2 regions of the Arthrobacter sedimenti genome follow, and region 1 is predicted to be linked to the other one. Evidence: riboswitches for the same ligand, from Rfam matches in the RefSeq annotation. Region 1 holds a riboswitch; the other holds the start of a gene.

Evidence for each region. A riboswitch is a leader RNA that binds a small molecule or an ion and turns the genes downstream of it on or off. The one in region 1 is predicted to bind thiamine pyrophosphate.
Region 2: it holds a riboswitch for thiamine pyrophosphate, as region 1 does, so the genes downstream of both, thiD (bifunctional hydroxymethylpyrimidine kinase/phosphomethylpyrimidine kinase) here and thiO (glycine oxidase ThiO) in region 1, are expected to answer to the same signal.

The regions. Positions count from the first base shown of each region.
Region 1 is NZ_JBHSDQ010000001.1:408,291-412,389, reverse strand. Features, by position in the region: gene ACFO0G_RS01820 (RNB domain-containing ribonuclease) at 1-770, opposite strand, end outside; gene thiE (thiamine phosphate synthase) at 810-1,559, opposite strand; TPP riboswitch at 1,587-1,705, shown strand; gene thiO (glycine oxidase ThiO) at 1,699-3,012, shown strand; gene thiS (sulfur carrier protein ThiS) at 3,009-3,245, shown strand; gene ACFO0G_RS01800 (thiazole synthase) at 3,250-4,065, shown strand.
Region 2 is NZ_JBHSDQ010000003.1:64,292-68,390, reverse strand. Features, by position in the region: gene thiD (bifunctional hydroxymethylpyrimidine kinase/phosphomethylpyrimidine kinase) at 231-1,751, opposite strand; TPP riboswitch at 1,759-1,856, opposite strand; gene ACFO0G_RS08360 (Rne/Rng family ribonuclease) at 2,006-4,099, opposite strand, start outside.

The DNA.
Region 1 (4,099 bases):
ATGAGCTCCGCCGCCGCCATCCCGGTCATCAACGAAATCTGCGCGTTCCAGTCCTCCACGGGAAGCTGCGGAACGGCGTCAATCCGGTAGCCGCCGTCGGGCAGTTGGACGATCTCCTGTTCGGGCATGTTGAGGCTGGCGCCTTCACGCGCCCGCTCCAGTGCCACCCGCTTCAGGCCCACCTCGCGGAGCAGATGGAGCACGGGGGAGGCCGTCCCGGCGTCGAGGTCTGCCTGGGCGCCCTTGTAGCTGAGCTTGTCACGGCTGCGGACCCGCGCCCGGCGGACGCCCACTGTCAGGACGGTTGCTTCGCCGTCGAGAGTGAAATCCCATACGAAGGCAGAACACTCCTGGCCGGGCAGCAGGCTCCCGGCCCCTTCGCTGATGACTTCCGGGTGCAGCGGGATCCGGCCGTCCGGTGCGTAGAACGTCTGTCCGCGCCGCCGCGTCTCGGCGTCCAGGGGACCTCCCGGCGCAACGAAGGCCGGAACATCGGCGATCGCGTACATCACGCGGTAGCCGTCCCCGTCCAATTCGATGAACACCGCCTGGTCCAGGTCCGTGGAGGACGCCGGGTCGATAGTGACAAACTCGACGGCGGTCAGGTCGTAGGACGGCAGTTGCAGCGCCGCCACGGCGGCCAGGGCGTCTTCCACGGCTTCGGCGGGATAGGGGCCGGGAAGTTCAAGTTCCGTCCGCAGCAGGCCCAGCGCCTCTTCCAAGGCATTCTTGTGGTCGTGAACGTTGGGAGCCAGCCGATGATGTGACACAAAATTCAGCGTAGCCCCAAGTTCCGCGATTAAGCAGGCTCAGGAGCCGGCGGCGTCCAGCGCGTCGAGGAGGGAGGCAGCAGCTGCGGCGGGATCAGGGGCTTCGGTGATGGTGCGGACCACCACGATCCTGCGCGCACCCGCCTCCGCCACCTGGTGGACGTTGCCGTGGTCGATGCCGCCAATGGCAAACCAGGGCACGGGATCGGCAGCCTGCCGGGACGCCCCGGCTGCGTACTTCACCAGTTCGGGACCGACGGCGGCCCTACCGGGTTTGGTGGGGGTGGCCCAGACCGGACCCACGCAGAAGTAGTCCAGCCCGGAGGGGCCGGCGGTTGCGGCCAGGGCGGCATCCACCTGTTCGGTGGTGTGGCTGGAAAGTCCGATGGCGGCGTTGCCGTTGACCAGAGTGCGTGCTGCCGCCAGCGGCAGGTCCTTCTGGCCAATGTGGAACACGGGGGCCCCGGAAAGCACGGCGATGTCGGCGCGGTCATTGACCGCCCACAGCTTGCCGTGACGGACCGCCACTTCCTTCAGCACCGCCAAGAGGTCCAGTTCCTCGGCGGCTTCGATGGTCTTGTCACGCAGCTGGATGATGTCCACGCCGCCGGCAAACGCCGCGTCCACGAACTCCGCAAAGTCGCCGCGGTCCCGCCGCGCATCGGTGCAGAGGTACAGGCGCGCCGCCTTGAGGGCCTCGCTGTCGCGGGCATTGACAACCTCGGCACTGGCAACTCCGCCGGCCGGAGCATGGGAACCTGCGGGAAAGGATGAGGTGGTCGCATTCATGCCTGCAAGCCTAGTTCCTCTAAACTGGGGAGGTACTGCGGGAGCCCGCGGCAGCTGTCACAAAGCGCCGGGCTGAGAGGGCGTCAGAGCCGACCGCTTGACCTGATCCGGTTAATGCCGGCGTAGGGAAGGAACCCAGATGCATACCCCCGGCACCGCTCAGCCCGCATCCGTTGACGCGTCCATCCCCTCCACCCTTCGTGCCGACGTCGCCGTCATTGGCGGGGGAGTGGTGGGACATGGCATCGCCTGGGAATTGCAGCGTTCCGGACGCTCCGTCGTCCTCATCGACGATGCGCCCGGCGCCGGCGCCAGCTGGGCCGCGGCCGGCATGCTGGCCCCGGTGAGCGAACTGCACTACCAGGAGGAGGACCTCCTGGAACTCATGCTGGAGGCATCGTCACGGTGGCCGGCGTTCGCTGCCGGTGTCACCGATGCATCGGGGGCGGATTCCGGATACCTCACGACGCCGACACTCGCCGTGGGTGCCGACGCCGCCGACCGCCGCGCGCTGATGGACCTGCGCACAGTCCAGCAGGCGAGCGGCCTGGCCGTGGAACCCCTGACCGTGCGGGAGGCCCGCAAACGCGAACCCCTCCTCAGCCCTGCCATCGCCTGTGCCCTCGACACCCTGGCGGACCACCAGGTGGATCCCCGCCGGTTGGTGGCGGCCCTGCGGCAGGCCCTGGCCCGCGCCGCCCAAGAGTTGCCTGGCCTGGTCGTGGCCGGTGCGGTGGACGGGTACGCCGTGCCGAAACGGGCAGCCGGGCTGATGTGGGAAGGTGGAACGGTCGCCGGCGTCCGGCTCGCCGGTGGCGGTGCCGTCCTGGCAACAGAAACCGTGGTGGCCAACGGCCTGCAGTCAGGCGCGCTCGCGGACCTGCCCCGTGGCCTCGAACTGCCGCTGCGGCCCGTCCACGGGGACATCCTCCGCCTTGCGGTTCCCCGGCACCTCCAGCCCCTGGTGACAGCAACGGTGCGGGGCCTGGTCCACGGAGTCCCGGTCTACATCGTCCCGCGGCAGGACGGGACCGTGGTGATTGGAGCCACCCAGCGCGAGGACGCCCTGTCCGATGCCGTCAGCGCCGGCGGCGTCTACCAGCTACTGCGCGATGCCCAGGCCCTGGTGCCCGCCGTCGCCGAACTCGAATTGCTGGAGTGCACCGCCCGTGCCCGCCCCGGAACCCCGGACAATGCACCGCTGCTGGGGCGGGTGCCGGTGGACCTGGCCTTAGGAAGCGAAGGATCCGGAGCGGATTCCGGTCACGTCCCGGGGCTCATCATCGCCACCGGGTTCTTCCGTCACGGCGTCCTCCTCACACCTGCGGCAGCAGCAATTTGCGCGGAACTGCTGGACGGAAAAGCCGACCCCCGCTGGGCACCCTTCAGCCCCGACCGGTTCTCCAGGCCGGCACCGGCGGCAAAAGACACCGATATCAAGGAGACAGCGTGAACATCACCCTCAACGGCAACCCGCACGCGGTGGCGAACGGCGCCTCCATCACCACGCTCGTCAGCCAGGTCACCGGACGCCCGCTGGCTGACAACGGGCAGGCGACGGACGGTGGGAAACTGGGCGTCGCCGTCGCCCATAACGCCCAGGTGGTGCCGCGCAGCCAATGGTTCGCCACGGTGCTCGCCGAGGGCGACGACATCGAACTCGTTACAGCAGTACAGGGAGGCTGACGCCATGACCGAAACCAGCACCATCAACCCCGCCGGGAACACAGGTGCCGCCGACGCCCTGGTGATTGACGGCGTCGCCCTCGGCTCCCGCCTCATCATGGGCACCGGCGGGGCGCCCAGCCTGGACGGCCTGGGCGCAGCGCTCCTGGCCTCCGGCACTGCCCTGACCACCGTGGCCATGCGTCGTTACTCAACCGCCGAAACCGGCTCGCTGTTCCAGCTGCTGGTGGACCACGGGATCCGGGTGCTGCCCAACACCGCCGGTTGCTTCACCGCCAGGGACGCGGTCCTCACGGCGGAACTGGCCCGCGAAGCCCTGGAAACCGACTGGGTGAAACTGGAGGTCATCGCCGACGAACAGACCCTCCTGCCCGACGCCGTGGAGCTCGTGGAGGCCACGGAGCAACTGGTCAACCGCGGCTTCAAGGTCTTCGCCTACACCAACGACGACCCCGTGCTTGCCCTGCGGCTCGAAAACCTCGGCGCCACCGCCGTGATGCCCCTGGGCGCCCCGATCGGGACCGGCCTGGGGATCCTGAACCCGCACAACATCGAGCTCATCGTTTCGCGCGCATCGGTTCCGGTGGTCCTGGACGCCGGTATCGGTACGGCGTCCGACGCCGCCCTTGCCATGGAGCTGGGCTGTGACGCCGTACTGCTGGCCACGGCCGTGACGCGCGCGCAGAACCCGGCCCTCATGGGCGAGGCATTCAAGCACGCTGTGATCGCGGGCAGGATGGCCAGGGCAGCGGGCCGGATTCCCCGCCGGGAGCACGCCCTTGCGTCGTCGGCTATGGAGGGCCGGGCGGAGTTCCTCTGACCGCCGCTTAATCTGATCAATCCTTAAATGGCTG
Region 2 (4,099 bases), on a different contig from region 1:
AAATCCGTGAGCCGTCCCGGTGGAGAAGTCCGCTTGTTATGCACAGCGAATTGCTCCAGGGTCATAACCCAAGTGTTGGCGTAAGCACCGAAGATCCAGAATACGCTAAATCCGTCCACGGCCGCAAATGAGGCTGGTTCCGGCGGCCCGGCTGTGGTAGTAACCACAAACCCGGTGGGCAGCACCGCAACCATGCGAATCAATCATAGCGGCGCTGCTGCCCCCAGCAGTCAGGCATGCAGCCTCGGCGCGTCGAAAAATTCCACTTCCAGTCGGCAGGACTGCTTGAACGCGGTGACCATCGCTGCCCTTTCATGGTCGGAGGCCTTCCGCCCCTCCTCATCCACGATGGCAACAGCCCGGCGGGTGGCTTCGGCGAAGGCCTCGTCGGCATAGGTGCGGAGCCAGGCAGCGTAGGCATGCGCGTCCGGCTCACCGGAGGCAACGAACTGGGCGTGCAGCTTCTCCCCTACCTCGGCATAGAGCCAGAAGCAGGGCAGGACGGCGGCAGCCAGGACAGCATACGAGCCCGACGCCGAAGCTGCGGTGAGGTGGTCGACGTAGGCCTTTGTGACGGGGCCGAGGCCGCCCTGGGCTGGCCGGGTGCTGAGCCAGGAGCGGTGGAGTTCCGTTTCCACCTCGAGGCAATGTTGGGCCGATCCTGCCCAGAACAGCTGTTCGGCCTCCGAGGGGGCCAGGGCGCTGGTGCGGGCCAGCACGCGGGAGTACCCGTTGAGGTAAAGGGCGTCCTGGGCCAGGTAGTAGGCAAAGTCCTTCTCGGCCAGGTCTCCGGTGGCCAGGCCGCGGATGAAGTCCAGCGCATAGATATCGTCGAGGTCCTGTTGGGCTTCCGCCCACAGCCGGGCCGCGAAGCCGCCTTCCTGCAGTGCCGGCCGCAGGTGGTGGAAGTGGTGCACGGGTCCATTCCCCTGGCCCACCTCCAGCAGACCCGAGTTCTCGAGGGCACCCGCCAGCCAGGGCTTGACCGTCCGCAGTGACGCTTCCCAGTCGCCCAGGCGGGCCTGCACCGTTGCCATGGCAGAGGAAAGGGAGCAGCCTGTGCCGTGACTGTTGCGGGTGGAGATCCGGTTGCCCGGGACTTCCACTACGTCCTGTCCCAGCAGGCCCGCGGTGTTGACCAGCGCGTCCGGGCAGTCCGAACCTGCCAGGTGTCCGCCCTTGACCAGCACGGTTGCCCCGGTAGCGTCGGCCAGGCGCCGGCCCTGGGCCAGTGCCTCGTCCCAGTTCCCGGCGGGGGCCGCGCCCACCAGCATGGCAAGCTCGGGCAGGTTTGGGGTGATGAGGTGGGCAAGGGGCAGCAGTTCCCGCAGTGCGGCTTCTGCCGACTCCTGCAGCAGCCGGTCACCGCTGGTGGCAACCATCACCGGATCAAGAACCACGACGGCGGGACGCACCTTTTCGAGCCACCCGCGCACAGTGCGGATCACTTCCCCGTCACCCAGCATGCCTATCTTGACGGCGTCGATGCTGATGTCGTCACTGACGGCATCCAATTGCTGGGCCAGGAAGGCGGCCGGAGGCACGTGCACGGCCTGTACGCCCCTAGTGTTTTGGGCCGTGAGGGCGGTGATGGCGGCCATGCCGTAACCGCCGTGCGCGGCGATGCTTTTGAGGTCTGCCTGGATACCCGCTCCGCCCGACGGGTCCGAGCCCGCGATGGAGAGCACGCGGGGAACGTCACGGCCCGCGGGTAACGCGGCGAATGCACCGGAGGCAACTGGCAGGGGCATGGAAAGGGTGGAAGACAAGAGACATCCCTTCGCCGGTACTAGCCGGACAGGTTCAACGGGTCTGGATCTCAGCCGGCCTTCTGCGCGGCACCCCGTGTCGGTTCCCAGCCTAACCGCTGGGGCCTGTCCGCAGGAAAGGTGACTGCAGGCGCGGGGAGGGTGGCCGCACGCAGGAGTCCCCGCCCTATGGACAGTTCCCCCTGTAATTTACGGGGGAACTGTCCACAAAGCGGGGACTCCTGAATGTTTCTTTGCTACAGCTCCGAGGCCGGGACGCCGACGCCGAGGATGATGGGTTCCTCTGCCGCCTTGCCCGGTTCCGCCGTGGCCTGTGCCTTATCCGTTTCCGGGGCCTTGGCTGCGTGCGAATGGCCTCCGGCAGTCGCCTGGACGTTTTCGTGGTGCTGGACAGCGGTCTCGTTGGCGGCACCCTGGGCACGGCTGGCACCCCGGTGGCGCCGCGGCCTCCGCTGACGCGACTGTTCCAGCGTGTGGTCCGAATAGTCCTTTTCGACGGGAGCATCCATTGCGGGGCGGGCTTCCGCTCCCCCGGTTTCGGCTTGCCGTTCCGGCGCGGGCTGTTCCGTTGCCGGCTGTTTAGGTGCCTGCGGCGTCTCGGCAGCCTTAGCTGGAGCGTCCTCCATGGACGACGCCGGCTGGCCGAGGTGGGCGAACGCTTCAGCGAGCCGGTCCAGGGTGAGGGCGGGCTTGGGCTGCTGCTCCTCCGCATGCTCCACGAACGGAAGCGGGACTTCTTCGCCGCCGAACGTCAGGACAGCTGCGGGACGCGTGGGGGCATCGGCGTCGTACTTCTCCTCTGCCGGAGCGGCCGCCGCAGGCGGGGCTGCCGGCACCTGGCGGGTTGCGGCCACTTCGTCGTCGTGCAAGTGCGCGGCGTGGGCGGCAGCGGCGATGTTTGCCAGGGCAAGCCGGGTGGCTTCTGCCTTGGCGTGCCGCTCAGCGTCCGTGGGCTCCGGGTGGACAGTGTGGACCTGGACGGCAGGCACCGGTGCGGCTTCGGGCTGCTGGCCGCCGCGTCCGCGCCGCCGCTTGCGTTCCGAACGTGCGCCGGGCTGGTTGTTGTCAGTCCGCTGGCCTTCGGTGCGGTGGGCTTCCGGCCGGGCTTCGGGCCGGTTGTCGCTGCGCTGGACGTGGTGGTGCTCGGCGGCAACGACGTTGGCGCGGCGGTGCTCCACGGGATCGTCGTGGGTCACCACGCCGCGGCCGGCGCAGGCCTCGCACTGTTCGCCGAAGACCTCCAGCAGCCCGGTGCCCATGCGCTTGCGGGTCATCTGGACCAGGCCGAGGGAGGTCACTTCGGCAACCTGGTGCTTGGTGCGGTCGCGGCCCAGGCATTCCACCAGGCGGCGCAGCACCAGGTCGCGGTTGGATTCGAGCACCATGTCGATGAAGTCGATCACGATGATGCCGCCGATATCGCGCAGCCGCAGCTGGCGCACCACTTCCTCGGCAGCTTCAAGGTTGTTCTTGGTGACGGTTTCCTCGAGGTTGCCGCCGCTGCCGGTGAACTTGCCGGTGTTGACGTCCACTACTGTCATGGCCTCGGTGCGGTCGATCACCAGGGAGCCGCCGGAGGGCAGGAAGACCTTCCGTTCGAGGGCCTTGTGGATCTGCTCATCGATGCGCCAGGCGGAGAAGATGTCCTGGTCCTTGGTCCACTTTTCGAGGCGGCCCACCAGGTCCGGGGCCACGTAGGTCACGTAGGCCTCGATGGTGTCCCATGCTTCCTCACCGGAGACGATGAGCTTGGAGAAGTCCTCGTTGAAGACGTCGCGGACCACCTTGATGGTCAGGTCCGGCTCGCCGTAGAGCAGTTCGGGGGCCAGGATCTTGGTGGAGGCAGACTGGCTTTCAATGCCTTCCCACTGGGCCCGCAGCCGGTTGATATCGTGCGTGAGCTCTTCCTCGGAAGCGCCCTCGGCGGCCGTGCGGACAATGACGCCGGCGTGCTCGGGCAGGCGGTCCTTGAGGATGCGCTTGAGGCGGTTCCGTTCGACGTCGGGCAGCTTGCGCGAGATGCCGGTCATGGATCCGCCGGGTACGTACACCAGGTAGCGTCCGGGCAGCGAGATCTGGCTGGTGAGGCGGGCGCCCTTATGGCCCACGGGGTCCTTGGTGACCTGGACCAGGACGGTATCGCCGGACTTCAGCGCGTTCTCGATGCGGCGCTGCTTGCCCTCGAGGTTCACGGCTTCCCAGTTGACCTCGCCGGCGTACAGGACCGCGTTGCGGCCGCGCCCAATGTCAACGAACGCCGCTTCCATGGACGGCAGCACGTTCTGGACCTTGCCCAGGTACACGTTGCCGATCAGCGAATCCTGCTGCGT